DNA from 2 places in the Paenibacillus sp. J22P165 genome. Region 1 is predicted to be linked to the other one. Evidence: a T-box and tRNA genes for the amino acid it is inferred to sense, from the RefSeq annotation. Region 1 holds a T-box; the other holds one or more tRNA genes.
What was found. A T-box is a leader RNA that pairs with one kind of tRNA and senses whether it is charged. The one in region 1 lies ahead of ileS (isoleucine--tRNA ligase), so its partner is inferred to be a tRNA-Ile.
Positions count from the first base shown of each region.

Region 2: it has a tRNA-Ile gene. The T-box ahead of ileS (isoleucine--tRNA ligase) is inferred to sense a tRNA for this amino acid. The anticodon was not compared.

Region 1 is NZ_JCAUAP010000005.1:375,584-391,412, forward strand. It holds gene AC58QM_RS14365 (ArsR/SmtB family transcription factor) at 1-209, opposite strand, end outside; gene AC58QM_RS14370 (hypothetical protein) at 463-837, shown strand; gene AC58QM_RS14375 (GNAT family N-acetyltransferase) at 866-1,285, opposite strand; gene ileS (isoleucine--tRNA ligase) at 1,384-4,464, opposite strand; T-box leader at 4,545-4,801, opposite strand; gene AC58QM_RS14385 (stalk domain-containing protein) at 4,853-5,728, opposite strand; partial or broken gene AC58QM_RS14390 (helix-turn-helix domain-containing protein) at 5,880-6,245, opposite strand; gene AC58QM_RS14395 (helix-turn-helix transcriptional regulator) at 6,479-6,703, shown strand; gene AC58QM_RS14400 (hypothetical protein) at 6,700-7,140, shown strand; gene AC58QM_RS14405 (small multi-drug export protein) at 7,176-7,652, shown strand; gene AC58QM_RS14410 (SDR family oxidoreductase) at 7,704-8,585, opposite strand; gene AC58QM_RS14415 (hypothetical protein) at 8,903-9,529, opposite strand; gene AC58QM_RS14420 (VOC family protein) at 9,685-10,077, opposite strand; gene AC58QM_RS14425 (GNAT family N-acetyltransferase) at 10,318-10,899, opposite strand; gene AC58QM_RS14430 (GNAT family N-acetyltransferase) at 10,939-11,565, opposite strand; gene AC58QM_RS14435 (YobA family protein) at 11,743-12,072, opposite strand; gene AC58QM_RS14440 (DUF2441 domain-containing protein) at 12,230-12,823, opposite strand; partial or broken gene uppS (polyprenyl diphosphate synthase) at 12,783-13,273, opposite strand; gene AC58QM_RS14450 (DUF4362 domain-containing protein) at 13,561-14,016, opposite strand; gene AC58QM_RS14455 (SF0329 family protein) at 14,170-14,742, opposite strand; gene AC58QM_RS14460 (VOC family protein) at 14,933-15,724, shown strand; gene AC58QM_RS14465 (helix-turn-helix domain-containing protein) at 15,747-15,829, shown strand, end outside.
Region 2 is NZ_JCAUAP010000007.1:487,321-503,149, forward strand. It holds gene AC58QM_RS19775 (ATP-binding protein) at 1-1,278, shown strand, start outside; gene AC58QM_RS19780 (response regulator transcription factor) at 1,319-2,014, opposite strand; gene AC58QM_RS19785 (sensor histidine kinase) at 2,033-3,457, opposite strand; gene AC58QM_RS19790 (ABC transporter permease) at 3,483-4,235, opposite strand; gene AC58QM_RS19795 (ABC transporter ATP-binding protein) at 4,222-4,947, opposite strand; gene AC58QM_RS19800 (hypothetical protein) at 5,009-6,262, opposite strand; gene AC58QM_RS19805 (hypothetical protein) at 6,425-7,027, shown strand; tRNA gene AC58QM_RS19810 (tRNA-Ile) at 7,165-7,238, opposite strand; tRNA gene AC58QM_RS19815 (tRNA-Met) at 7,249-7,325, opposite strand; gene AC58QM_RS19820 (hypothetical protein) at 7,416-7,580, opposite strand; gene AC58QM_RS19825 (dipeptidase) at 7,806-9,200, shown strand; gene AC58QM_RS19830 (GNAT family N-acetyltransferase) at 9,234-9,737, shown strand; gene AC58QM_RS19835 (RidA family protein) at 10,105-10,494, opposite strand; gene dapA (4-hydroxy-tetrahydrodipicolinate synthase) at 10,515-11,399, opposite strand; gene AC58QM_RS19845 (LysR family transcriptional regulator) at 11,512-12,396, shown strand; gene pyrE (orotate phosphoribosyltransferase) at 12,599-13,240, opposite strand; gene pyrF (orotidine-5'-phosphate decarboxylase) at 13,290-14,018, opposite strand; gene carB (carbamoyl-phosphate synthase large subunit) at 14,034-15,829, opposite strand, start outside.

The DNA.
Region 1 (15,829 bases):
TCCAACAAAATTTTCAAATGATAAGATAGTTTAGATTGAGGCATATCTACAATTTCAGTAAGATCACACACACAGGTGTTACCACGCTGAGTAAGTTCATACATGATTTGTAATCGCTTCTCATCGGCAAGAGCTTTGAATTTTGATTCATACTCTTTTAAGGATAGAATTGGCTCATTCACTGATGTAATCGGTATTTCTTTAATCATTGTCTACACCTTCTTTAGCATTAATAGTACGATTAATCAATTTTTTTTGATTTAATTTCATAATATCAATTTACCATCTTTTTCATAAGAGGTCAATCACTTAATCAAAAAATATTGATTTACCCTGAGCCCACGTGTGGTTCTGTTCAACCTGTGCACAAATGCCCATTCCCTAGCATATGGTGAAAACAATGTATGATCCGATCACTCGGAGGAGTAACGTCCGAACTTTAATTTCAAAGGAGATAATCATATGTGGAATAGCTTCCCATCATATCCCGATAACAGACGAGGGATTTCAAACATTTTACAATGTATGAATAAATGGGTGACCATTCAGTTAGATGATGGGACCAATTTGCAAGTAAACGTAACCTCTGCCGATTTCAACTATGCAAGAGGATTTTTAACCCGCCAATCCTATCATTCATTCGTTTGCAACGGGACTACCATTCAAAATTCACTACAGGCAGAGGCTTGCAAGGGTCAATGGGGCCAGCTTGTTCTTCCCAATCATATTTCACTCTCGTTTTATTTGACTCATTATAATGATCAAATGATCGGGGGTAGCTTCCAATCGACTCAGCTTCTCGGACTATCCAACCGTGTCATTTCAGTTCAATGTTGAATAAACGTATAATCCCCTTCGCCAAGTGTTAAATGTCCTTCTTTAAATAATAATGAGTATGTCCACCAACATTTTCTAAAGTTCCAAACACTTCAAAACCTTGTTTTTTGTAAAAATCTAATGCCTGAAAACTCAAAGTATCTAACTTGATAAAATCACACGAGTTTGCTTCAGCCAATTTTTCAGCTTCTGCTAGTAGTTTCTTTCCATAACCTAATTTTCGCAATTCATCTTCTACAAAAAGATACTTTATCTCGAGAAAATTCATAAATATTTCCCCAATAAGCCCACCATAAGTTTTATTGTCAGCACTTTTTAAAAACAGATTAACTACTTGGTACTTGCCCTTCAAGTCATCAGGGAAATGCCTCATATTAAATTCAATCAATCTGTTTACTATATAGGACTTGTCATCATTATTCGGTTCATTTGATATATAGATTTCCATAAGATTCACTCCTGTTCACGAGATTAAGATATCATACATTAATTTAACAGGCTGCCCAGTATTAATCCAGGCAGCCCACCTAATTATTTTACTTTACACTACTCAATCAGCAAACCGAATTGATATTCCCCGAACGAAGCTTCTTCCATGTCGGTTTCGTTTGCATATCTAACACGGGATAGTAACACATTTTCCTTCAAAACATGCTCAAAACGCATTAACGCTGCTTTCAGCTTCTCTTCCACATCGAGAACGAGATTAACATGTTTTTCGATAGGGAGTCCTAGCTTTTTACGATAGTCTTGAACGGTACGGATGACTTCTCTTACGATACCTTCCTGTTCCAGTTCTTCGGTCATTGTCGTATTTAACGCGACTGTCATTTGGTAACCGGTTGCTGATGCAAAGCCATCATTCGCTAGTTTTTCCACAAGCAAATCTTCAAGCTGGATATGCAGCTTTTCACCATCGATCGTAACATCCAGGTGGCCATTGTCCAAGGCCTCTTTTGTTTGTTCAGCGGAAAGCTGCTTCAAATGATTTTGGACAGGCGCAACGAATTTACCGTACTTTTTACCTGCAGACTTCAAATTTAATTTGAAATTGTAGTGTACGAAGCCCACATCACTTTGTACAACTCGGATTTCTTTGACGTTGATCTCATCTTTAATGATATCTTCGAATTGACTCAAATTACCGTCACCATCAAATGAGATGAGCAACTCGGACAGTGGCATCCGGGTCTTGATTCCTGTTTCATTCCGGATATTGCGAGCCAATTCTACGATTCGTCGCACAGCTTCCATATCATTTTCAAGTGATACATCACGTACAGTCTCGTTCATTGTTGGATAATCGGTGAGATGAACACTTTCCATCCCTCCCAAATTAGCATACAAATCATCTGCGATGAGCGGTGCATACGGTGCTATCATTCGTGCAAGCGACACTAGAACGTCACTTAACGTTTGGTACGCTGCTAATTTATCAGCAGTTAATCCACTCCCCCAAAAACGATCCCGCGAACGCCTTATATACCAGTTGCTTAGTTCATCTACAAAAGACTCCATTTGCTTCGCTGGATTTAAGAAATCGTAGACCTCCAACCCTTTTACAACATGCTGCAAGGTGCTATTCAATCTCGACAGTATCCAACGGTCCAATACATGCGTACTAACCTGCCGCGGATGCTCTTCGGGTTTATATCCATCAATCGTCGCATACAACGCATAGAAAGCATGTGTGTTATTGATCGTATCGATGACCTTGGATTTTGCTTCAGCCACGATTTGTTTGGAGAAACGTTTGCTATTCCATGGTGCGCTATCAGATAACAATGCCCACCGGAAGGCATCAGCGCCATATTCGTTAATGATTTCCCAAGGATCAATACCATTGCCCTTGCTTTTGGACATTTTTTGACCATTTACATCGAGGACATGACCTGTTGATAAAACAGCCTTATAGGGAGCTTTCCCATTATATAGGGTGGAGACGGCCAGTAAGCTGAAAAACCAACCCCTCGTTTGATCGATCCCCTCACAGATCATATCAGCAGGATACTGTTCCTGGAATTGCTCTGTGTGTTCAAAAGGCTGATGATACTGGGCAAATGGCATGGACCCGCTATCGAACCAGACGTCAATCACCTCTGAAGTTCTTTCCATAACACCACCACATGAGCACCGTAGCTTTACTTTATCCACATAGGGTTTATGCAACTCAAGACTTTCCTCGATTGGATCGATTGACCGCTCACGAAGATCCTTATGGCTGTCTGGTGCATATTCCACTGAACAGTCTTGGCATACCCATACATTGAGAGGAGTCCCCCAATAGCGATTCCGACTGATATTCCAATCAACGAGATCTTCCAGAAATTTACCAAATCGACCTTCACGAAGATGCGAAGGATACCAGGTGACTTTACTATTGTTCTCGATCAACTGTTCTTTGATGGCGGTCGTTTTGATGAACCAACTCTCCGTCGCGTAATAGAGAAGCGGTGATTTACAGCGCCAGCAGAATGGATAGCTATGCTCATAACGTTCTTTCGAAAACAATAAATGACGCTCAGACAAGTTTTTAACAATATCGATGTCGCACTCTTTCACAAACCGTCCTGCAAAATCAGTGATCTGATCGGTATAACGACCGGCTGCGTTTACGACATTCACGAAATCCAATTCGTGCTGGCGAACAGTACGATAGTCATCTTCTCCATGAGCTGGAGCAATATGCACGATGCCAGTACCGCTGGTGTCGCTAACATAGTCTGCATCTACAACGATATGTCCTTTATTGACACTTAAATAGCTAAATGGAGCAACATAGCTAGTGCCTACAAATTCAGAACCTTTATGCGTGGAAAGGATTTCATAGTTCTCTTTCATGACCTTTTCAACTAGATTGCTGGCTACAATATAAACTTCACTGTTCTGTTTTACTTTGACGTAATTCAGATCTTTATTGACAGCCAAAGCAACGTTCGCAGGCAGCGTCCACGGGGTTGTCGTCCATGCCAGAAAATGTTCCTGACCATTGCTACTTGTGAATTTCACGGTGGCACTCAGATCTTTAACATCTTCATAACCTTGCGCAACTTCGTGAGAGCTAAGCGTTGTCTGGCAATCAGGACAATACGGGCTGACGCGATGCCCTTTATACAGCAGCCCTTTTCGATGAATGGTGGATAAAATATGCCATACACTCTCGATATAATCATTGGTCAGTGTAACATACGGGTTCTCCATATCCGTCCAGTAGCCGATCGCTTCGGTCATTTCACGCCACTGTTTCTCATATTCAAAAACACTACTTTTGCACTTCTCCACAAATTCGGCGACTCCGTACGTCTCGATTTCCTGTTTCCCGGAGATACCTAATCTTTTTTCCACACCTAGCTCGACAGGAAGACCGTGTGTATCCCAACCCGCTTTACGAACGACGCGGTAACCAGACATCGTTTTGTAACGGCCGATAAAGTCTTTGATGACACGACCAAGCACATGCCCAATATGAGGCTCCCCATTCGCAGTTGGTGGACCTTCGTAGAAGACAAAATTCGGTTTATTCTCCCGGTTTTCAATCGATTTGCGAAATGTATCGTTTTGTTTCCACTGATCAAGAACACGAAGCTCACGGGTCCTTGCCATCTCTTTCACATCCACTTTTCTCATACTTCTCATCCTCTCTCTAGTTACAACTTGAAGTTCATTCATTGATGGGACCGTGGAAAAACGCAAAAAAATCCCGCCCCATAAGGGACGAGATTTCATCTCGCGATACCACCCTAGTTCCGTAATGATCATGAAACCATGATCTTACGACACCTCTCACTACGTACCATCATACGCGTCCATTGTAACGGCTGGATCCCGGGTCAGCTTACTGAACAACTTCAGCTTTCCTTCTCGGAGAGGATTTTCGGCTAAGTCTTGAACGTTGGCTTTCAGCATGTGCCAACTCTCTGTGGAACAAGGGGATTAGCTTACTCTTTCTCGTCAATGAATTTTATTCGAACATTCAGTTAATTCATTCTTGCATCAAAATTAATAAATGTCAACATCAGTTAGCCTTACTAAAATACGAATCCACCAACAAATGCTCCGAATCATGCTTGCTACTAAGCGGCGTATAATACAGATAAACCTGAGTTACAGGCCCTTTGTTGAAATGAACGGTCCCCTGCCAAGCAGTCCTAAACCGACTTTCTGAATCAGGAGGTTGGTTCGTTTCATATGGGTAGGATTGACTTGTATTTTCGATCGGGTAAACATTCCCGTTTTGATCTTTTACGATATAGTTATGATAGCCTGCACTTTCTGAGGGCCAATACCGAACTATGAACGATTTGAAATCTTGGTTAGCCACATTAAATACTAACTTCTGATTTTCTTGCAACCCTTTTCCTGGATTATCTGACCTAAGCCAAAACATTTTATCATAATAGTTGTAAACCACCAGAGGGTTCTCTACTTTGACTAGAAAGTTAAGAATGGAATTAGGAACACTTGATGTTGGCAGCTTCGAGAATTCCGTGTCACTACTGGAAGGTTCATTCGATTTCGGTGGAACAGCTGGTGTAGGTTGCGCGTTTGGATTGGTACCAGGTTGGTATGAGGAAGAATCTTTATATGGTATACCGGCGGTGGAAGAAGTACGCTTAGTATCGATGACAATCGTATTTGTTTCGGATTCCCAGTCGATACTCATTCCAGTTGCATTTGCCAGAGCCCTTACTGGGAGATAGGAGGATCCGTCATAAATAATAGGAGCTAAAACTTTCCCATCAGGATCTTTAGGTACCCATGCAGCTTTGTCTACACTAAATTTGATATCCCGGTTAATATAGGCCTGAATGCTCTCAATCGAAGCTCCTGCATAGATACCAGTGGCGAAGGTAAGCATGGCACCTCCAATAATCGCCATAGAAACAATCATTTTTTTCACTTTGTTACCCCCTATTTACTTACATAATATTCCACGAGAAATATTCGACATGATTCGCGATAATCCTTGTGGTTCACGCGATACTTGTACTATGGCACAGTTGTGCTTGCTCCTGCCGCGAACCCTAGCGCTTGTCATTTGATTAGTCTTGTTTGTATTTCTCTTTCATCATACTCGAGCCGATTCCCCCGACAACCATGAGTATCAGTGAACCGAAGTTCCAGAAGAATGACCCTCCATACAAGGTAATCTCCAGTGTTGTTACTTTATTAAGAAAGAGGACAACGAGTTTGAGTACTAACAACACAAGGCCAATTACAACGAAAACATCAAATAGAAACTTTATTTTCGGATAAGCCAATTGCTTGCTTTCTTTGATCACCTTTTTTGTCAACTCCTCGTCACTCCTTAGTAACTCATCGATAGTTAACCCAAACAGATCGCTAATTTTAATAATGATTTCAATGCTTGGGTAGTTTTGACCATTCTCCCATTTCGAAACCGACTGCGCAACCCCACGTTGCGAACGATTATATTAACATTTTCAATTGAGATAATTAAAAAAGGCTAACCAGATATTTGCTGATTAACCATCATAAATTATTGTATCATGATCGTTAAAACCTTCCTCATCTTCCGTAAATGATGCTTGACATAATGACAACGATCCTTTACATTTTGTAATATATAAGTTGCATTTTTGAACTCCATTTCCATGCTATATAGAGAGGCGGCTGTCTCGTGAAGAACCGCGTAAAAGAATTGCGTGCCCGCTTCGATTGGACGCAGGAGGATTTAGCCAAACGAACCGGCATCACCCGCCAGACGGTCGGAATGATCGAGAAGAGCGATTACTCGCCTTCCACCTTGCTGGCCTTGAAAATAGCTCGAGTGTTCAAGGTGTCGGTTGAAGATGTGTTCTACCTGGAAGCACATGAGGAGCCTGAAGGAGGGATCATGGAATGAAGCTGGAACGATTGCTCCGTTCTCCGCTATTAGGCGCGGTTATTTTTCTTCTCGTCGGTGTCGCTATGCTGGTCCTTCATTACCGGGAAGTTTCACCGGAGTGGCTGCGTTATACGATGACCACCTGTACTGTCAGTTTGGTTGTAATTTGGACGGCACTGGTTCTCTTTCATAACAATCGTTACCCAAAGCGCCGCATTCGACTCGCGACTTTCATCCCGCCGGAGTTTCGCGAGGAAGATGAAGGCCAGCAATGGATCAATTACAAGGTTACCCGGCGGGTGTATATGCTGTACTACACGGCAATTCCACTGCTGATCGGGCTGATCGTGTTGATACCAGACGGCAAGGCTGCGGCGATTGGGGGATTAAGTCTTTTAGGAGCTCTTCAGCAGATTTTGTATTGGAAAGGGCTACGAGATTGGGAGCGTAGTTGACCCATTGTTGCCAACTAGATAGGAGGAGGAAGTAAATGAATATTGAGGAGTATTTACAAGAATGGTCTTACTTGGCCGTATTCGTCTTATCAGCCTTGCCTTGGGTCGAATCGTCCGCGATTGTGGTAGTGGCCATTGCATTTGGGTTGAACTCAGTACTCTCCACGATTCTGGCATTTGCCGGTAACTGGATGACCGTTCTGCTCGTCGTGTTCTTGTTCGACCGCTGGCAGCGATGGAAAGAACGGAAGCGTGCCGCCAGTGGAGAGGATCATGTTACGTCTCAGGATAGCAAAAAAAGCAAACGCGCCAATAGTCTTTTCGTCAAATACGGGCTGCCCGGTCTGTCCATTATTGGCCCCCTCCTCATCGGGACGGAGGTCGCCGCCGCCTTCGGCATGCTTTTTAAAGCCCCGCGCCGCAGAGTTCTGATCTGGATGACCGTCAGCCTGGCTTTCTGGACGGTGTTATTCGCGGTCGGCGCGCATTTTGGACTTACTTTTATGACCTAATAAATTCAGAAAAGGCAGCCCATCATTATGCAGGCTGCCGCTTCTTTGTATTTATTTAACGTTACCTGGGTTGTTGCTTTTTAATGTTCTAATAATGAAGGATGAAAAATCATTCGGCTTACGACCTAATATCCAAGTTAAAACATTAGAATTACCGATAGATCCATGTTCATTGTAATGTTGAAACATCTTTAATGTTGTATTTATTTGATAGTCTCCTGATCCACGCTTTTTTAATTGTGCTGCGAACATTTCGTCTTGAGGCGTTTCAACTTTGATTTCATGGCCAAAATGCTGTTCCATTGTTGCTGTCATATCAGACAATGATAAATTTTGAGGCCCAGAAAGTTCATATGAAGCCCATGTATGTCCCGGATGAGTAAGAATGATTGCAGCTGCCTCGGCTAAGTCTTCTAAGTCAATCATGCATATGCGAGTTTCTTGAGTCGTAAAATACTTTTGTTGAAAGATACCTTTTTCACTAAGTATCTTCCAAGACTCGAGTATATTCTGCATAAATACACCTGGCTGAATAATCGTATATGGGATATCTGAATTCACTAGGAGCTCTTCCACCATGAGTTTTTTCTGATGATGCGGCATTTCTTGAATGACGGGATGTATGACGGAATGGAACACAAAATGTTCAACTTCAGCCAAGCGAGCTGCTTGTATGATTACTTGTCCGATTTGAACTTCATCGGGATTCATAGCTGAACAAATGTGGTATACAGCCCTAATTCCGACTAATGCCTCATTTACAGCCTTTTGATCCAGCATATCTCCTGTAACGACTTCCATCTCACCTAATGATTTAATATCCTCGATTTGTTCAGTTCTTCGAACAAAAGCTCTTATCCGCTCTCCTTTAGAAAGCAAAGCTTTAATTACTGCACGACCAGTTTTCCCGTTTGCTCCAGTTATAAGGATCATTTTTATTTCTCCTTTTACAGTGATGTGCTTTTATAAAATACCGGTATGACCAAGCTCGTCTTCTAGTTATAGCTTTAACATGATCGAGATCGTTTAATCTGAACTGGTTTCCCAGACTGGATACCGTCAATAGGCTTCCGGTACCCTTCCCGGAATTAATAATGCCATCATACTGGATCTCTTTTATTTATTCCAACGCATTTCATGTTATATACTTATTGATTAGAAGGAATGAATGGGGTTCGAATTTAAAGAAAACAGGGAGCAACTGTCACGGCAGTTTGCTCCCTGTTATTGTGCTATCGTGTCCCGTTAGCTCAGTCAAGTTTTTCGATATCGACCCTTACAATCGTTTTCCATGTTTCGGGTAGATGACACAGCATAGCTGGTGTCAGATAAATTTCTCTTCGGTTGCCTTTGATTCGATACCCTTGCTCTTCAATATGATTTTCAATTTCTTGTAGAGTTGACTGTGTATCACGATAATGTCCAACATGAAGTTTTTGAGCACATATAGTTAACTCTTCTCCTACAAACTTGGTCCTAGGAACTGTTTGTCCACGTAAATTCTTCTCGACATTTGCTCTTGCCTCTTCGTAAATTTCCGAAGAAATACAATCTGGAACTTGCATCATATGAGTAATGTTATATTTATCATCATCACTTTTACTACGCCAAATAATCTCCGGGGGCATTAACTTAAACTTATATCCCATTGATTTCTTTGTTATTTGCTTCAACTGGTTCACTACTTTCCATACAATCCACTGTTCATCTAATGGTTCTGGGCGTCCAGCCCAGTTCATATGGAAAGCTGTTCTCATTTCTTGGGATACATATTGCATCTTAGGAACACTCAAAATTTGTACTGGTCCTGGTTTCACAGAGTAAACATGAGGATAAATCTTACGATTATCATGAGTGATAAGTTGAGCAGTTTCCAATTTGATAACCTCCAAATAAGGGGCTCGTATTTACTGTCATTACAAAGCATTCACAATGTTTATTTAAGGCATTTCCATTCGAGAATTCTGCCCGTGATCGCAGCATAGCTGCTGATTACTCACGCGGCAACCTTAAATAAGTTCGTAAGTTCTCTTCAGCTATTTTTCTTTCCTGAACCGAAACCTATTTCGTACCCATCTAAATCTCGAACAGAGAAATCTTTCCATGAACCCCAGTCTTGTTCGATTACTTTTGGTTCGGAGACAATAATTGCCCCATTCGTTTTTAGTTCAAGAAATAGAGTATCAAGTTCGTCATGAGAGTTTACGTAAGCATATGTATTCCATGTTCCTTTATTAGGTTTAACATCTTCCATGCTTTTTGCTTGAATTAATTTAAAGCCTAAACCGAAATTATCCCGAGTTGCCCAGTGTTCGTTAACATCACATCCTAAGGCATCTTGGTAATACTTCATGGACTTTTCTAAATTTGAAACTAACAACACAGTAAGAGAATTTTCAATTTTCGCTTTGACTATTTCCGCCACTACTTAACCACTCCCCCCTATTGGAAAATATACCCATATAAAATATAGCGAATATATGTTCGAATGTAAAGAATGATTTTACCAAGAATCATTGGAGAAATCTGCCCGTTAACGTAATGAAGCCGCCAATCGTAACGGCAGCTTCTCTACTTATGTTTGGATCTGTTCAGGCGTTAAACTTGGTACACGAAGCAGCTGCCGCGGCAAACTGATCCCTGTTTATTGTGCTAACGTGCCCCGTTAGACTTCAACATCCATCTTTTTTTGTATCTCAATAAATTCATCTTTCGTTAAACCAAACAAAATGCTATCTAAATATTGCCCATTTGTGTATATGACTTTTCGCCGAACACCCTCTTGGATACATCCTAGATTCTTCATCATTTTAATAGATGCATCGTTTCCTTCAAGTACATGATCATTGAATTTATTAAGCCTTCGTTCGAAGAAAGCATACTTCAGAAGTATTTTAACAGCTCTTGTACCATACCCCTTACCTCGGTGGTTCATGTCGATTTGAATACCTATACTAAATGTGCCGTTTTTTTCGTCGATGCTGTTTAAATTAATACCCCCAACATTTTCTCTATTAGAATTTTCAATAGTAAACATAAGCCGACCTGAAGAGAAATCAGCGTATGTTTCAGAGAATTTTTTTGCTTCTGCAATCGTAGGTGGTAATTCAACAGCACACTCTAAAAAACGCCGTGCAAGAGAATCGAAACGGTTTATGTAGTGACTCTCCCAATCTTCAGGCTCGATTGCACGCAATTTTATTTCTTCATCCTGCCAAAAATAGTGTCTGAAATCAATTTCCCTCATATCTAACCTCCCCCTTTATATAACCTCATCAAATACTCGTCAAGACCGATTACGTGTAACATCGAGGCACATCCGTAGCAGAGGTCCACCGTTTGAGTTGGCGACACCGATGACGACAAACCCCACCGATTCATAAAACGCCTTCGCGTGTTTGGTAGACACCTCTATTCGCAAATTGCGACGTGTAATGTCAGCGATTAGCGTGCGGGCAACGCCTTGTCTCTTATAGTCAGGATCAGTGAACAGATCCTCGAGTTCGAGGAAGTCGTCGACCGGACGTGCCGATGCGAAGCCGACGACCCGCCCGTCAACAACAGCAACTTTCGCGAATGGCAGCATCGCGACGTCCCACACAAGCCACTCGGGATGAGCGGCGACTAGCTGGTGATCGGCTTTATTTGTCAGCGAAGCTCGGCGATAGACGTCACGTATTGTGTCGACGTCGCCCGTGGCCGCGCTCCGAATGACGAGGTCAGACGATATGAGTCGTGAGGTCGGCACCCCATCGTCAAACTGAGTAATCCACTCTCCTTCTCGCTTGAGGTTTTCGATCCTCTCTCGGATCAAATCAGCGATTTGACTCTCACCCTCTCCATTAACTAATGCTTTCTCTAATGCTTTAATCTCGATTAAAATGATAAATCGCTTAAGCTCAGCCACTTTCATAGTGAACGCTCCTCATCCGACGGTTAAACCGCCACAATATACTTGATGTATATTATCACTATGCAGGTTTAGTCTATCGAGCTGGCGGTCTCGGATCGCTCATTAAAAAGAACCGCCCGCACAGGCGAATCTTATATTACCGTTCAACGTGTATTCCCTAAGAATGTTTGCGATAGTTTAATCATTAATTATTTCTATCTTTTTGGCACTTGCCTGTGCTGGAAAAGATTCATTAATTCCACCATTAACCCAATATCTTACTTTTTGTCCTACTGAAAGTTGTGAGGTCGAAGTTTTTAGCCAAATAGCGTTTCCTGAATAACTCCCTGATATATCTCGCCAATTTTTACCCAAATCGGTGTCTTTTATATTATCCAGCACTAATACTCCGCTATCAGTTACTTCAAAGATATATCCTTGCCCAGTAGGCTCCGCACTTAATTTCCCTTGACATCCCAATAAAGTAAATACGACCGTTGCTATCATCACAATCTTTAAATATTTCAAATCTCAAGTCACCTCCATAACCTAAACATATGCGGTCCTGTTTATTTTCTAGAGTTAAATAAATTCGTCCGTTAGCTGGGTAAAGGACTGCCACATAGCAGTCCTTAACTGTTTAACTCGTTCACCGTTAATGGTCTATCAAGCGCTTTTGTTAACATTAAAGGTAGTACTCATCAATTATTTCTACTACTTCGATCTTTCCGTTAATTAATAACTCAGGAAGTTCGTTTTTCACATTGCCCTTCCAATATTCTCTGGCTTGTTCGATTTTCCGAGAGAAAGGAATTCCATCTTCTTTTGGTAAAAGATTCCCATCCCCCTCAAAGATATTCCCAATAACCCGAAGTTTTACTATCTGCAAAACTTTTCGGTGGTACGAATCAAACAGTTCTTTCCATCGCAAAGCATCTTCATAACTTTTCGCAGCGTATAAGCAAGACAATCGTGAGGGATATTCAGGATATTCTTGAAGTCTAATCATTTCAACAATCACTTCTCTAATAGCTCGGATTGTTTGACCTACATATCTAATAGCTACATCTGCATTTTCTTTATCCATCTTCAAGCCGTCATTTGTATGATGATCATGCAAAATTTGAATAAAGTCCTCACCCTTTAAATTCACCTGTTCCTTCTCAAAAAAGAAGTGATATAATGTGTTTTTTTGGTTTTTGTCAAAGCATATGATCTGACCAAGATCCATTTTTTTCCTAGTGACAATGTGATAAACATACAATTCGCTTTCTTGCATGGACTGCCCCCATTCCCGTTCTCCTTTTGCGATCAAACCATTTTAATACTCTTCGCATCACTTCTTGAGTTTCATGTGGGAATCTCGAGATATCCCCGATAAAGCTGACTTTAATACTATTTTTTATTAATTCTTGAACTGTTGTATCTTGTAGAAATTCGACCACTAGGCTAATAATATAGTCCACTTCATCCTTTGGTCTTTTCCAGTTTCAGTAGAAAAAGCGTATAAGATAAGAGATTCAATTCCATTTTCACGGCATATTCTTATTGTTTCTCGCATAGCCTGCATGCCTGCATAATGTCCAGCAGTTCGGGGTAACCCTCTCCTTTTTGCCCAACGACCGTTTCCATCCATCATAATTGCTATATGTTTTGGTAAATGGCTATTCCAGTTAATTTGCTTTTTCATGTTGGTTTTGGACTTACTCGTAAAAGAGAGCCACTTCATAGAAATCACTCCCTAAAAAGAAACATAATTCCCTTAATATTCCATATGTGAACTCAATTTTCCTGCCAACCAGCGGGAGGAAGGGCCGCAATGCGGCAGCCTGTTAAGCACCGTTAAAATTCCAAAGACAAAAAAAAGGTTACCCTATGCCGTATTCGGCTTAGGGTAACCTTTTTTTGTAACCTCGTTGAGTTTTCGCTTACAGTACCTCAACCGTATAACTGGTTGGTATTGTTGCAGAGCAAATTCACGTGATATGCTCCCATTTTTTGTACTATCGTTACCCGTTAACGTAACAAAACATTTTCCTTGAGTAGCCCGAAAATGGGTATGCTCTTTTCACCTTCATTGTCACATTGATAAAGCGTATATAAGTAATGATCTTTTGTCTCATCCATGCTAATCCTTTTGCAACTGTAAACCTGTTTGCCATGTTCAGAACTCATTCCATCCCTGGTATTATCAATGGTCCAGGTGATTTCTCTGCCGTTTGATTGCACATCATGTATCCAGTAGCCACCGTCAACAATCGGTGGGATGAGCACGAGATAGTCGCCTTTTCCATTTTTATGACGCTGAACCATCTCATTTAAACGGTCTACATCCACCTTATTGAAATGGTGAAGAATAATATCGTTTCTTTCAAGTGCATGTTTGTCAGACGTTAAATGAATAACCATGATCATTACCAACGCCCCGATGATACCAATCAGCACACCGATCGTTATCTTAGCTCGTATCATGCATACACCTCGTTTCTTCATCTATTAGACGTGTATACAGGCTATTTCGTTGTGTCATTCCCCTAATAATTCCATATAAGCATTTCGATAACAGTTATCCGCTCAAACAGTAGTCGCGGCCCTCATACAACACCCCGTTTGGAGATGAATGAGTTATTTATTATCAAATGTTTGAAGTCGTAGTTCAAAAAAATACTGTACAATTGGATGCTTTAACTGCATCTTCTCGGTCATGTTTAAAATGCGCTTTTTCCCAACGCGTCTGTCAACCAAAGCTAGAATATTCAACAAGATATCGTTACTTTCTAGGCTTTCCTCTATAGAAGTGGATAAAAACTTGTTAGCTATAACGACAAAATTTGATTTACTCAATGATGACTGTGCTGACAAAAGCTCTTTTGCATATTCCGATATTTTTCTGTTTCTTGCTATTACTTTTAAACGATCCTCGGGAACACTTCCTTTGGTATCTTTTCTGACTGCTTCGATTTCTTCATTATTGATAGGAATATAGATATCTGAATCATTCTTAATTTCTAACTCCGTCTGATACCATCTGACTAAGTTATCACTCATATTGAGTACTTTCTTTTTATCTACCGCAATATAACAAAGCCCTGTTTTATCTGGTAAATAACGGTAGCTAGCTGAAAGATATTCGACCCTTCCATTTAGCGCAGGACTAAGAAAACTCTCCAGTTGTTGTTTCAATTTGCTCCAGGCCATTTCTTCCTCCTATGTTTCACATGATAAAACACCCATTGAGGCGCTAGTTCTATTATCCATCATACAATAACCAACACATCGATCAAAAAACAACCTTACACCTTAACATGAAAAAAAGCTATTGACCTTAAAGTAACTTTAAGGTGTATAGTAATCTCAAGTTATATTCCAAAAAATGGAGGTTGCCTACGTGCTGACACCTAACTTTAAGTTTGACGGCGGTTTTATTATGGTACCTTGGGAACAATTCGATGAGGCAACAGAATGGTATCGTGATAAAATGGGTTGGAAATTGCTAGGCACAGGCAATGGGCCCGTCGGCAGAAAAGCATTTTTTAAGATGCCAGGGTCTGGACAAGCTAATTTGAAATCGTTTGAAAGCGAACTTGACCATTTCACGTCCAAAGATTATAACGAAGGAAATTGCAGATTTTGTTTTCGTACGGCTAATCTGGATCGGACACTGGAATACTTCGTTAATCAAGGCATCGAGTGCACTGCGCCGCTAAAAATGCCGGATGGCACGCGGTCTGCTGACATTCTCGCATTCGGAAATGTTCGCCTGACGCTAAGCGAAGACAGGAAGCTGGAAGGTAAATTCCCTGAATCACGCGTCATTCAATACGCTGCCAAACCACTATGGTTAGGTGTCTCCAATTTGCAGACTTCAATCAATTGGTATGAGCGGATATGTGGTTGGGAACGTTCGAAGAAAAATCATCATAATCTTGGATTTGGTTTGATGCGTGGAACATGGGACTTCGTCTGGCTGGAAGAAATACATACAGAGCAATCATTGAAAAAGGCTAATCCTGGAGCCAGGTTATACTTCAGGATCAAAAAGCAAGAAGATCTGCGCAAGACGCATGAATGGCTTAAAGGGCAGGATATCGAAACATCTGAAATCATAGGGGAGCGTTGGCAGGGATTCCATTTCTATGATCCAGACGGGAATCGATTGAATGTGTGGAGTTATTATTAAAAGTCTGGTAGGAGGAGATCTGTTGACAAGCCATATGACCATACAAAGTTTTGCCCAGCGAACGGGTCTTCCCGCCAGCACACTTCGCTATTACGATAAAGAAGG
Region 2 (15,829 bases), on a different contig from region 1:
CATGCCTATATCTCCAATCTTTCACCACTGAAAAAAAGCATTACGCTATTCGGTGCCTATATTGCACTCTATATATTCACTGTATTTACTTTCCATATTTTAACAGATCAACCACTGTTTCATGGGCAATATCTCTTGTTTGTGATGTTAGGTGTCATCCTAGGAAGCCTACTCATTGAATCCAATGAGAGAGTCCGTAGAATGTTTACAGAGAAAAAACACATCGAGCAAACCCTAGAAGCAAGTAAATCCAAATATCGACTTATCGCTGAGAATACATCGGACTTGATCATGATTATGGATAAAGATCTCTCCATCAGTTACTTTTCGCCTTCCCATGAGACTGTACTGGGCTATAAGGAATCTGTATTGGAAGGTACAGAATTATGTAAGTTCGTACACCCTGATGATGTGTTGATGTTCCTGACTAGAATAAAAAACATGTTCGAACAATTCGAGTCGCACTCGATGGAATTTCGATTTAAACACAATGATGGTCATTGGATCGAATTTGAATCGCGTTGCATGCCGGTCAAAGCAGATTGTGGGAATATTGCCCATATCGTGATTATTAGTCGAGATATTTCCGAACGCAAAAAAGCGGAAGAGTTCCTTTTGCAGTCTGAGAAGCTATCCATCGTTGGAGAAATGGCCGCAGGTGTGGCACATGAAATTCGTAACCCCCTTACAACCATTAAAGGATTTATTCAAATTTACAAAAAGGAAAACCCAGCGATTAAATATAATGATTTACTCCTTAGTGAGCTAGAGCGTATTGAAACCATTACAAGTGAGCTTCTCTCATTGGCCAAACCCCAAGCTATTCAACTTATTCCGACGGATATTAAAGAATTAATTGTTTTTACGATCGAGTTTTTCTCTCCACAGGCACTTTTGCGCAATATTGAAATCAAGCTTTTTTGCGAAGAATCCCTTCTCCTGATTACCTGTGAAAAAAATCAAATCAAACAAGTCTTTTTAAATATTATAAAGAACGCTATAGAGTCGATGCCTAATGGCGGTGAGATTCACATTAGCTTGCACAAGGATGCGGAGAATAAGTGCGTAATTATGTTTAAAGATCAGGGCAGTGGTATACCTGAGGAAATGCTTCCCCGTCTAGGTGAGCCTTTTTATAGCTTGAAAGAAAAGGGCACAGGGCTTGGCCTCATGATCAGTCATAAGATAATTAAGCATCACCATGGCCAAATTACGTATCAAAGCAAGATAAATGAAGGAACCTTGATTGAAGTCAGACTGCCGTTGACTGTTGAATAAAAAGAAAGCCTGAGGATACGTATCCCCAGGCTTTTTTCTCTTATACCATAAACCGATATCCCGAACCCCAAACCGTACCTATGTATTGTGGTTTAGAGGGAATTTCCTCAATCTTTTCTCTAATTCTGGCGATATGAACCGTTACCGTAGAAGCATCACTCATCGCATCCATTCCCCATATCCGCTCGAATAGCTCTTCCTTGCCAAATACGCGATTCGGGTATTGTACTAGAAACAGAAGCAGGTCAAACTCTTTTTGGGCAAGAACCACTTCATCACCGTTCACAAAAACTCTTCGAGCATCCTTTTGAAGCTCAAGTCCCCTAATTTGGATCGTTGTCCCTTCGTTCCCTTTACCAAATCGCTCTTTCATACGCTCAAACTTCTTTAGATGGGCACCTACACGTGCAACGAGCTCACCAGAGCTGAAAGGCTTTGTAATATAATCGTCCGCACCTAGTCCTAAGCCATTAACCTTATAGATTTCCTCTGCTCTCGCAGATACCAGCAGCACCGGAATATCATCCTGCTCGCGGATCGTTCTCAGCACTTCAAATCCATCCATATCAGGCAGCATGATATCTAAGATAACAAGCTTAAACTCTTCCTCTTTGAGCGCTCTCAAACCAGCTGCCCCGTTGTTCACCATCTTAACCGAGTAACCACTCAGTTCAAGGTAGTCCCTTTGTAGATTAGCAATACTTTGATCATCTTCAACAATTAAAATTCTGTTCATCATAACCTCCAAACCTATTTAGAACTTTTTCAGTGATATCATAATCCCGGTACCCTCACCCACCGTGCTTTTAGCCCATATTTTTCCGTCATGTCCTTCAACGATTTGCTTGGCGATCGCTAGACCCAAACCACTACCGCTCTTTCTTGATGGATCCACTTGATAAAATCTCTCGAAAATGAAGGGAAGCTTATCCTCCGGTATCCCGTTTCCATTATCCTTGATTTCAATAATAGCAGAAGTTCTAGTTTCCCTAAGGATAATGTCAATCTTGCCATTTTCTTTTCCAGCATAGGTCATGGCATTGTCAATAATGTTTTGTACGACCCTCTTTAATCGTTCACCATCAATTAATACTTTGACAGGCTCCTTGAGTTCATTCACTAAGGCAATCGACACATTAGCTTTTTCACATTCATATTTATGGTCTGCCACGCAATCCTCGAAATAACTGGCCAGATCACTCTTTTCAAAATGATACGGAAGCTGGTTCAAGTCGAGCTTAGAATATAAAAGAAGATCATCAATCATCGCATTGACCAAAATGGCTTTGGATCGCGCTGTTTCCAGATATTCCTCCATTTTCTCAGGCGTCTTGGCTACCCCATCAATAATACCTTCAATATATCCTTTAATGGAAGTCACAGGAGTCTTTAAGTCATGCGAAATACTTGAAACAAGAAACTTCCGATTATCATCATATTTTTGTTGTAAGTGAACAGACTCCTTCAACTTAATCCGCATTAATTCCAAAGTTTGGCCCAATTCCCGAATCTCACCTTCGCCATCTTCCGCGATCTCTCCGCTCAGATCGCCGTCCCTTATTTTTATCGCAGCATCCTTCAATCTGGAGATCGGAATAATAATTCCGCGGGAGAACTTATAGGAAATCCAAAAATTCATCAGCATAAAAACAACTGTGAAAAAGCTGACCGTAAAGATACCAAGCGACCAATATAAGTTGGTCTTTATCTTGATTGGCGCAAGCAGCAACAGAACACCTCTGTCGCCAGAAGGGAGATTGTAATCCGCTCGATTAAACATATACATGCTGCCATCAAGCTCTAACTCATCCCGATTAGACTCGCTGGTCAGCATTAAGCTTTTCTCTATTTCTATCTTATTAAAATTATGAGTGGCAAACAAAACCTCTCGATTAAGGATAATGATTGCATGGGCATCCAAAACGTTCACACGATCAGACAACTCTTGTTGATATTTCTTATCCAAAAGTTCCTCGAATTTAAAGGTCTGCGCTTCTCTTTTGATTTCACTGATGGCTGCCCGGACCTCGAACGTATGTTGAAATTCTTTTATACTGGCTTCGCGACCAAAAACTTTCGCATACGCAGCAACAAAAATAATGACAGCCAGAATCGTCAAACCAATCGATAGCAGCACAGCCAGTGTATTCATCGTGAAAAAACGTTTCGTTAAGTGCATGTAGATTCCTTTCTAGACGTCCTTCTTAAATATCCTTCCGGTCAAACAAATAATAGCCCGTCGTAAATAACATAATACCACAACCGGACATGATTAGAATCTGGCGGATTATTTTGAAGAAATTGATCGATTCAGAGATCCAGAGCGTATACCAATCAAACATCGACGTGATAAAAAAGCTCGAATACGATGAGAATACAATGCCAAGAAAATTAAATCCAATAAACACAAGGATGGCGAGGAAAAATACAGCTAGTCCTCCCTGAATTAAGTTGGATAACAGCACAACGATCAGTGCAAACACAAATACAGGGAAAAAAGTTAAGCCATAGGCCACGATCACTTTAAAAATTCCAACCATACTGGCAGACGAAGGATTAAAAATAAAACCAGCTAGAAGCGAAAGCACCATGATAAACAAAAGGTTACCAGCAATAAAAAGAGCTAAATTCAATACCTTTGCGCTAAACACACCGAATCTGGAAACGGGTCTCAAAAGTGTTATTTTCATCGTATTCGATGAGGACTCACCATTAAACATATCAATCGCCACAAAAACAGCAAACAGTGGTAATAGCGTGTAAGAAATAAACGTTAATACAGCTATAGGAAATTCAACACTCCCTACCACTCGTAATCCAAAACCATGCTTAATCGTCGTGACAGCAATTTGACCGATCAGTACGGCAAGAATGGACAATATCGCGGCTGCCATTATTTTTTTCTTTTTGAGCAGCTTCACGGTCTCGTTGATAAACGCAGCTTTAAACCCTTCCATTCCTGTCCACCTCACTAACAAAATAATTCTCAAGCGATGAATAGAAGGAAAGAATATTTTGGGTATATTCTACATTCACCAGCTTGCCGCCATAAATAATACCAATTCTCGTACATGTTAATTCCACATCGTGAATCAAGTGACTGGAAATAAAGAAAGTCGTGCCTTTTTGGGAGAGTTGTTTAATCAACTTCCTCATCTCCAGCATGCCTTCTACATCCAACCCGTTCAGGGGCTCGTCCAAAATTAACAATTTCGGTCTAGATAAAATCGCCGCCGCTATACCGAGTCTTTGTTTCATCCCGAGTGAAAATTTTTGTGATTTTTCATTTTTATATTTCAACATCCCCGTGATTTCAAGACATTCATCAATTCTTCGCTGATCGACATCTGGATAGAATCTAGCAAACAGCTTTAGATTTTCATTTGCTGTCAAATAGGGATACGACTCCGCTGTTTCAATAATACAGCCTACATGTTTCATAGCATTCACATAATCTTCTGCCACGCTCGCTCCGAAAATCTTCACATCGCCTCGGTCGGGCTTCATAAGACCTGTTATCATCTTCATTGCCGTTGTTTTCCCTGCGCCGTTAGGTCCGAGAAAACCAAAGATATCCCCTTGATCGACATCTAAGTTCAACTCGCTAATTCCCCGGCCATTCGTAAATGACTTGGTTAAGCCCGTTATTTCAATCGCCTTGACTGTCAATTCATCTCATCTCCCTAAAAATGCTCAGGAAGCCGCATAAGCAGCCTCCTGAGAATCATTCCTATTCAAATATCCGTCTAAACTCTCCATCATAGAATGGCTTCATGCTGTTGCTTTGTTTGTAATCATTTTTATCTCTAATTGCAAGATTCATATCAAAATAAATCTTACCTGGCTGGTTAGGATGTACCATTCCTTGTTTCTGTTCACCTTTTGAATCCGTGTAAGTAAACATAGGAGACGTCGCTAGGTTGTATTCAAAATTAAATGCATCCTTGTTTGGATACTCGCTCTCAAAACCAGGAATGACAGTTTCGGAATACGATCCTGAAATTTTATCGCCTTCTACGCTTGTGATTTTAACTGTTCTCTCACCAATCTTCGTGAATTTACCGTTTTTGTCCATAATAATATCGTTTTGATAGGTTCCCACATATTTAGTGCTGAACCCACTATTCTGACTAACCTTCTCAACTTTAGCCGTGCTAAGATCAGGCTTGTTAATCTTCGTACTGCCAATCTCAGACAGCTTTAGCATAACATTGAGGTTTAAGTCATGCTGAACCCCATTTTTATCTTTACCTGACAGCGTGATCTCACCCGTTAGATTTTCTAGATAGCCATCCTTACTTTCATTTGCCGTACCTATAACCTTTTTCACGAAAATATCGCTCTCTATAGCTGGTAAATCTCTTTCATTATCCAGCATCTGTTTAATACCGAAGGAGGATACTGCATTCACGAGTGCCGGTACTTGTGCCTCGGACAAACTTCCGGAAAACACTTTACCGCCGTCTGCTCCTTCTTCAACTTGTACATAATCTTTCAAGGAGCCAACTACGGCATCGACGATTTTCTCTACCTCACTTGCACCTTTTTGATTAAAAGGGTTATCGAAATCGGCAGGTCCTCTACGGTTTTGGTTCATTTCTCCCGAATGATCAAATACATAATATGTATTGTCCAATTCGTTTTTGTCTATCGTTTGCTTCTTGTCGGAATACGTATATCTGGAGGTCGTTTCACCTTTAGCGTTTTTCGTTACCTCTTTATTCTCTTTGACTTGGTTAGCCGTATCCATCTTCTGGAAATTTGAGGATTGCAGTAAAATTTGATCATTATCTTTCAACGTATACATCGTCTCAACCGTGTAGTTATTAAGACCCTTTTCCATCACAGAAGCCGTATTTTTCACTGAATCCTTCAAACGGTCATATCCGGATCCAAGCAACGCATCAGCGAATGCTGTAGAAACAAACAGACAAGCTCCAATCGTGAATGAAAGAACAGTAACTGATTTTTTGCTAAGTTTCATCTCTTTTCTCCTTTATAAAAATAATTTGCGGGAAACGTTTCCTTACTAGTTATTTTATTATACGCTTATTGAATCCATCTAAATGGATTATTAACAAAGTATTAACTCTTTTTATGAAATGGCGTAGCTGCCAAATTTAAAATGGTAGGAGACTGATTCTGGATGAGTAATTTGGTGAAGTTGCCTAAAGCTGCTGTTTTGGGGGCTGCAAATGGCGTAATGTTCATGACTATTTTTGGAGCACTATGGGCTTCCATAGGTATTGTTGGCTCCCATCAATTTGGAGCTCCATGGCCACTTGTTCTCTCCGCTATGGTGACAGTCATCTTATTGAGTGGAGCCATTTCACTATTTGTTAAATCTCGTAGCATAAATCATACTGTAACGCCGAAGGAAAAAGAAGACTGGAAACGAGTTAATCGGAAATTCGGTTTGATATTTGGGTTGGAAGGTCTTGCGATCTTTCTAGCAAGTGTAATCTGCAGCAAGCTCAATCATTTTGAACTCTTTTTCCCCATCATGGCTATGATTGTAGGTATTCATTTCTTTCCTTTAGCACGTTTGTTTCATGAAAATTTTTATTATGGTACAGGTACGGTTCTTTGTATATTAGGCATTATTTCTTTCTTCCTCCCCCTCGACGCCACGATCGGCAGCGTATCTATTGTTGTGATGTCTACTTTTATCGGTTTCGGGTCTGCAGTGACCTTATGGGTTACAGGGGTTAGAATCTGGGTAACTACGGTAAAAAAGTTGAAGCAATAAGGAGTAACGCCGTGTGTACACTCGTATGCACAAAAAGAAACAAGCCCCTCATTCCCATCAACAGCATGATGAAAACGAGAGGCTTGTTATGTTTTTAAATAAATAAAAACCCTTATCTACCAAGGGTTTCCGTACTATGGGCCCAGAGGGACTCGAACCCCCGACCAATCGGTTATGAGCCGACCGCTCTAACCAACTGAGCTATAGGCCCTAATGAAATTTGGTTGCGGGGGCAGGATTTGAACCTGCGGCCTTCGGGTTATGAGCCCGACGAGCTACCGAGCTGCTCCACCCCGCGTCATGTATGCCGCTCAACAGCGACAAAAATAAATATACACTAACGGCGCAGACTTAGTCAAGCGTTAATTTTATGCATATTCAAATTCATTTAGGTATTGTATCTGACGCCAAAGCGTCCTTTTTTCGACTTATACACCTCTACTTCTTGCGGGCATTCGTACCCATAAATCCACCAATCTTCTTCCATTCGTTTCGCTAAACAACCTGCTTGAAACTTCGAATCGTATAATTTTGCCCAATAGATCCAGTTCATCTTCATCACTCCATTGTAGTCAGTTCGTTACATTTAGCTTATCCATAAAAAGGTTCTCTTATTAGCATTCAATGTTTAGACATGATCTTGAAGAACGAAAAGCCAACTTATTTGACCAGTTGATAAATAAAATGTGACGGTTTGCTGGAATAGCAGGAATTTCCTTGTTTTTGGGGAAGTTAAGTGATGTAGACTATTTGGCATTAGAAAAAGGAGAAGACACCCATGATCGAAACAATCAAAAGCTACCTACAAACGCATAGGGACGAACATATAGATCAACTCTTGGCGTTTTTGCGTATTCCAAGCATTAGTGCAGTTGCCCAGCACCAACCAGATATCGTCCGTTGCGCGGAATGGACCGCTGACTCCTTGAAAAAAGCAGGCCTTGAAAATATTGAAATTATGCCGACAAAAGGTCACCCTGTCGTTTATGCAGATTGGTTGCATGCCCCAGGCAAACCGACGGTTTTAATCTATGGGCATTATGATGTACAACCCGCTGAGCCATTAGAGCTGTGGGAAACACCTCCTTTTGAACCGATTATCCGTGATAATAAATTGTTCGGTCGTGGCAGTACAGACGACAAAGGCCAACTTCTCCTCTATGTAAAAGTTGTTGAAGCCTTCTTACAAACACATGGCTCACTTCCGGTTAACGTGAAATTCTGCATCGAAGGTGAAGAGGAAATTGCGAGTAAGAATCTTCCTGCATTTGTAGAAGAACATGCCGCCAAATTGCAAGCTGACTCCATTGTACTTTCGGACACACAAATGCACGGCCCTGGCAAACCAGCCCTGATGTATGGACTTCGCGGCTTAGCGGGATTCGAAATCACGATGGATGGTGCCAACAGTGATTTACATTCCGGCCTTTTCGGCGGTGCGGTACAAAACCCGATTCATGCTATGTCCAAGCTTCTCAGTTCTTTTCATGACGAGAATGGCCGTGTGGCTGTAGAAGGTTTTTATGACCGAGTCATTGAACTTTCGGATAAAGAACGTGAAGCGTTCAAGCTGGTTGAGCCTGATGAGAACAAGGTTAAGTCGAATTTGAGCGTTACAGAACTCTATGGGGAGCAAGGCTTCTCCTTTTACGAACAAACGACCTCCCGACCTACGCTTGAAATCACATCCGTGAGCGGCGGCTTTCAGGGCGAGGGAATTAAACCCATCATCCCTAATCGTGCAACAGCTAAAATTGCCTGTCGCTTAGTCGCTGCACAGGTTCCAGAGGAAATCATGGATTTGGTCGAATCTCATATTCATGCCCAAACGCTTCCAGGTGTGACCATTACATTAGATCGCCAATTGCGAGGAAATCCTTTCATTACACCTATTGATGAGCCAGTAATGGTAGCCGCAGCGGAAGCTTATCAAGAGACGTTCGGTGAATGGCCAGTGTATACACGTAGTGGAGGGTCGATTCCGATTGTTGAAGTGTTAGGACGTGTATTAGATGCACCTGTGGTGCTTATGGGCTTCGGGTTGCCAGGGGAAAATCTGCATGCGCCGAATGAGCATTTCCATCTCATGAATTGGGACAATGGGACAGAGACGATTAGTCGTTACTGGTTGAAGCTTGCTGGTTTGGCTGCAACTACAACAGAATCTAACTAACGCCAACAAAGCCAGGGGCAAAGGAGTAACTCTATGGGGAAGCAATTACATTTGCGTGATGCACAATTAGATGATTTAGAAGAAATCGTACGTATCTACAATTCAACGATTGCGGGACGCATGGTTACTGCAGATACAGAGCCTGTTACAACAGCTTCACGTGAGCACTGGTTTCATGAACACTCTGCTGACTTCCGCCCACTATGGGTACTTGAAAATGAGAAAGGCATCTGTGGCTGGCTGAGTTTTCAGTCCTTCTATGGGCGTCCCGCCTATAACGCAACAGCGGAAGTAAGCATTTACGTAGACGAAGCCTCTCGTGGTCAAGGTATTGGTCGTTACTTGATGGAGCATGCGCTTGAAGCTAGTCCAAGACTTGGGCTCAAATCCTTGCTTGGTTTTATTTTCGGGCACAATGAGCCAAGCCTCCAGCTTTTCCGCAAATTCGGCTTCACCAATTGGGCGCATTTGCCTGGCGTCGCTGAGTTAGATGGCGTTGAGCGGGATCTGATTATTCTCGGTAAGCGCGTAGGTTAAACGATACTCGTAAACAAAATAAATAAACGCCTACACCGTCCTTCGGGGACGGGAGCGTTTATGATAAGAAGCGCTACTCCTCCCTACCTGCGAAATGCGAAAAACATTTCGGTGATGGGGAGTTGTGGCGCTTATTTGCTGATCCTCAGGGAAAACTTGCTCTAATCCAGAGTTCTGTTTCCATTTTGATGTAAAAACTACAGCTAATACGAGCTTTTCTTCTTCATGATTTGAAATAAATGGATTTTCTACAGCTAATCTAGTCGAAAACGAGGAATTTACTCAAATCAATCGAAATTACCTGTACATTTTCCATCTATTCAATTCAAACACATGAATTCAGCGAAATTAAATGGAGGAAATCCATCTATCCTTTCGTCACAATCGCCTCTACCTCGATCTCAATCAACAATTGTGGGTCAATCAGCGCCTTCACTTCAACCATCGTGGCCACTGGCTGCACTTCGCGGAAATATTCCCCATGCGCCTTGCCGAACTCTTCCCATAACGAAATATCCGTTACGAACATCCGGGTACGCACCACATCGGAAAGCTGACCACCTAACTCCTGCAACGCCTGTTCAATCGTTTGAAGAATGAATCGAGCTTGCTCATAGGGGTTGCCTACACCAACTACCTCGCCATCCTTCATCGCCGTTGTGCCCGCTACTTCAATTCGTTCACCTACACGAATGGCCCGGCAATAGCCGACCACAGGTTCCCAAGGCGAGCCCGTAAACACTCTAGTTCGATTCATCTCTTGTGATGCCCCCTACGTTATAAGTAAGCTGCTAATTTCGCTTGTAAACCCTCTGTCACAGGCAAAAGGGGTAACCGTAACGCGCCAGACGCGATGACGCCTTGTTGTTGAAGCAACCATTTGATCGGAGCTGGATTCGGCTCTTGAAAGAGAAGACGAATCAGCGGTAACAACTCCGCAAATTCCCGATGGCTCTGGGCATGTGCCCCCTCCACAAAGCTGCGGATAAAAGATACAAACTTCTCTGTCTCCACATTCGCTGACGCACTCATTACACCCTTGGCACCAGCTTGTAGCGCAGCATATAGCAAGGTGTCTTCGCCGCACAGAACTGGTTTTGACCCTAGTCTAGTCAACTCCGTGACAAGCCCAATGTTCGGTGTGCTATCCTTCATCCCAATGACACCATTGATATCCAGGATAGAACGCACGGTATCAAGCTCAAGTGTCACACCTGTGCGATGCGGCACTTCATACAAAATCACAGGTACACCAACCTCCGCTACCCGGCGAAAATGTTCAATAATCCCCTGCTGACTTGGCTTGTTATAATATGGAACCACAACTAATACGGCTTCCGCACCTAGTTTGCCTGCTTCCTCTGTTTTTCGAACCGTTGAACGTGTATCGTTCGTTCCTGTTCCTACGACGATAGGCACATCAGCATGAGCGGCATCACGAGCGGCTTGTGCGGTAGCAAATAGAACACCCAACTCGTCTTGCGAAATGGTCGGTGATTCTCCTGTTGTCCCGTTGACTACCAACCCATCTATTTCATCTTGAAACAAGTTATACGCTTGATTATAAAAGGATGCGGCATCCACTTCAAATTCTTCATCAAAGGGGGTAACGATGGGTACGTAAATCCCCTGTAGTTTTTTTTCTTTTAGCAAAATAACCATCTCCCTGCATCGTTTGTTTGTACATTTACTTTAGCATGGAACTTACCATCACAGTTAGCTATAATAAATGATAGAACTCATCAAAAATATTGATAATAAAGTGAGGCCAATCATGGATCTGACCTATTTCCGCACCTTTCGGGAAGTTGCCCGCAGGAAAAGCTTTACACGTGCTGCAGAGGAATTGGGCTATGCGCAATCAAGCATAACGATGCAAATTCAAAAGCTAGAACGTGAATATGGTGTCCCTTTATTCGAAAGGTATGGCCGACAGTTGCGCCTTACGCCTCCTGGTGAAAGCTTACTTGTGCTAACCCAACAAATGCTGGAGCTTTATGATCAATCCAAAGAAATGATAGCCAATCAAGTCAGTGGAACTTTGACGATCGGGACGATTAACTCGTTAGCTGCGTATTATTTGCCTCCTTTTTTACATGAGCTTAAACAACTCTACCCTGGACTGAATATCCAGCTATTCCCTGACAGTGAATCCTCTATCCTCACCAAGGTAAAAGAAGGAGACTATGATATTGGACTTCTATTGGATCAATATCCTGCAGACCCTGCACTCGCGTGTACACGCATCCGAGAAGAACAACTCGTAATTATAGCGCCTCTGGATCACCCTTTGGCGAAACAACCGCAGATCGAACTTGCGGATCTTGGTCATACCGAATTTATCGTTACTGAAAATGGTTGTATCTATCGTGGGAGGTTCGAACGGTTGCTGAAGGACAACGCCGTCGCTTTACAGATCGGCTTTGAGTTAGGCAATATCGAAACAATCAAACACTGTGTCATGAGCGGCTTAGGGCTCGCGCTATTACCCCATATCACCGTTGCGAGTGAGCTGGCTAGCGGCACACTCGTACAGCTCCCTTTCTCCCATACACAGCTTTCTGTGGACTTACAGGTCATTCTTCATCCGAAAAAATGGATGTCACAACCCCTGCACACATTCCTCCAATTGCTTACGAAATCACAACTGTCGAAATAAACGTAAAAAAAGAAGCTCTCCTTTGCGAAAAGGTAGAGCTTCTTCTAATGTATAAACGCAAGTTGCCAGATTAGCCCCAAGTGCGGCGCCGCTGGAACGGTAACTTAACTTGGTTTCGGCAAGATCTTGTCGTCTGGTTTAAGACTCTTCTAGTATAGGTGAATCCGTACACTTCGTCAATTCGCGTCACAGATCTGCCTAATTAAGCACCGTAAGCAGATGGATTAACTCGCCACGAACGCAAAAGCTCCATATCGGATTGCTGGATGGCTCCTTTTTCCAAAGCAACCTCAAGCAAAGTCGAATAGTTGGAAAGCGTCTGAAGTGGCATATCTGCTGCCGCGAAAGCATCTGTCGCTTTATCCAGCTGATAGGAGAAAATCGCAAGGACACCGAGTGCCTCAGCTCCTGCATCTTTTACCGCAACTGCTGCTTTCAACGAGCTTCCGCCTGTAGAAATCAGATCTTCGATGACGATGACTTTTTGACCTGGTTTCACAGAACCTTCGATCAAGTTCTCTTTGCCATGCCCTTTCGCTTTATCGCGAATGTAGATCATCGGAAGGCCTAGCTTTTGAGCTACCCAAGCGGCGTGAGGGATACCAGCCGTAGCTGTTCCTGCAACAACTTCAGTCTCTGGAAACTTCTCTTTGATCAACGCGACGAAGCCATCAGCAATCGCTTCGCGAATCGCTGGGTGGGACATCGTCAAACGGTTATCACAATAAATCGGTGATTTCAAGCCAGATGTCCATGTAAAAGGTTGTTGCGGACGAAGCGCTACCGCTTCAATATCTAATAACGACGCTGCAATATGCTGCGCGATGGTTTCGAGCTTACTCATACCTCACCGTTCCTTTCGATGTTCAATTCAACTAGCTTCCACTTCACTACTACACGACGGAAGCGATAATCGCTTCAATCGCTGCTCTCGGGTCCGCTGCGCCTGTGATCGGACGCCCGATCACGACGTAGTCCGTCCCCTGCGCGAACGCCTCAGCCGGCGTCATGATGCGCGACTGGTCGCCCACGTCCGCTCCCGCCGGGCGGATGCCTGGCGTCACGGTGACGAAGCCGTCACCGCACGCCGCCTTAATCGCCGTCACCTCAAGCGGTGACGCGACGACCCCTTGCAGTCCCGCGGCTTGCGCCAAGCGGGCATACCGAATGACGGCCTGCTCGGTTGTACCGGCAAGGCCGATCTCGTCATTCAGCACCTGCTGCGAGGTGCTGGTCAATTGCGTCACGCCGATCACGATCGGGCGTGTTGCCCCAACAGCCAGCCCCTTGTCGACACCCTCCAAGGCGGCTTCCATCATGTACTTGCCTCCGGCTGCATGCACATTGAACACATCAACCCCAAGGCGCGTCACGCTCTCCGCGCCGCCCTTGACCGTGTTCGGAATGTCATGCATCTTCACGTCGAGGAACACCTTATAGCCGCGATCCTTCAGACTCGCGACAAAGGTAGGACCTGCAGCATAAAACAGCTGCATTCCTACCTTTACATAACACGGAATGCCTTCGAGCTGCTTAAGCAGCCCTTCAGCACTTTCCGCGTTCGCGTAGTCCAAGGCGACCATAATGCGTCCGGTAACATCGTTGCAAGTTAACGTACTCATCTTTGGCACCGTCCTTTAGACATGTATTGGCATTGCACGTGAGGAGAAGTTAATGGCTTCAAGCATATTCACTAGCGCTCTTACAGTATCAAGGGATGTCATACACACAACACCGTTCTCTACTGCTTCACGACGAATACGGAAGCCGTCACGCTCAGGCGTTTTGCCCTTAGTCAACGTATTCACCACGAACTGAGCATCACCGCTGCGGATGAGGTCAAGAATGTTTGGTGAACCTTCACTAAGTTTGTTGACGGTTGTAACTGGAAGGCCAGCTTGAGCAATCGCCTCAGCAGTTCCACCTGTTGCGATAATTTTGTAGCCCAGGCGGTAGAAGCCTTTCAAGATTTCAATCGCTTCATCTTTATCTTTATCCGCTACGGTTACCACGACGGAACCTGCAGCAGGGATCTTCATACCAGCGCCGATTAGACCTTTGTATAGCGCTTTTGCAAAGTTAACATCACGGCCCATCACTTCACCAGTTGATTTCATTTCAGGTCCGAGTGTTGTATCTACACGGCGCAGCTTCGCGAAGGAGAATACAGGAACTTTGACAGAAACGTATTTATCTTCTGGCCATAGACCACTTTGGTAACCCATATCAGCAAGCGATTGACCCATGATTACGCGTGTTGCCACGTTCGCCATCGGGATGTTCGTCACTTTGCTCAAGAAAGGTACTGTTCTGGATGAACGTGGGTTAACCTCGATCACATACACTTGATCGTTATGAATAACGAACTGGATGTTCACAAGACCAACGACATTCAGCTCAAGACCGATTTTCGTCGTGATATCAATGATTTGTTGCTTAATCTCATCCGAGATGGATTGTGGTGGATATACCGCAATGGAGTCACCAGAGTGAACCCCTGCGCGTTCCACGTGTTCCATGATCCCTGGGATTAGAACCGTTTCTCTATCGCAAATCGCGTCAACCTCTACCTCTTTACCAAGCATGTAGCGGTCAATTAGAACCGGATGTTCTGGGTTAATTTTCACCGCATACTCCATGTAGCTCAAAAGCTCTTCATCCGAGTAGACGATTTCCATAGCACGTCCACCAAGTACGTAAGAAGGACGAACGATAACCGGATAACCGAATTTCGCTGCTGTACCTACCGCTTGATCAACAGAAGTTACTGTACCGCCTGGAGGTTGTGCAACCGAAATTTTGCTAAGCAAAGCTTCGAATTTCTTACGATCTTCCGCTGTATCGATACTTTCAAGGTCAGAACCAAGGATGCGAACGCCAGCTTTGTGTAGTGGTGCAGCCAAGTTGATTGCTGTTTGTCCACCGAACTGAACGATAACACCGATCGGTTGCTCACGCTCGATTACGTTCATAACATCTTCGAAGAACAATGGCTCGAAGTACAAGCGATCCGATGTATTGAAGTCCGTGGATACTGTCTCTGGATTGTTGTTGATAATAACCGCTTCATAGCCAGCAGCTTGGATCGCCCATACCGCGTGAACGGTGGAGTAATCGAACTCGATCCCTTGACCGATACGAATTGGACCCGATCCTAGAACAACAACTTTCTGTTTCGTCGTTTCAGTCACTTCATCTTCTTGCTCGTAAGTTGAGTAGTAGTAAGGTGTTGAAGCTTCGAACTCAGCTGCGCAAGTATCAACCATTTTGTAAACAGGTTTAATGTTGTTTTGCAAACGGAATGTTCTTACATCGGCTTCTTTCGTATAGGTCGTGCAACCTGCCAATGTACGAATTTCTGCTACAGCACGGTCTGTGAAGCCTTTACGCTTAATTTCGAAAATAAGCTCAGCTGTCAACTCTTTCGCTGCAA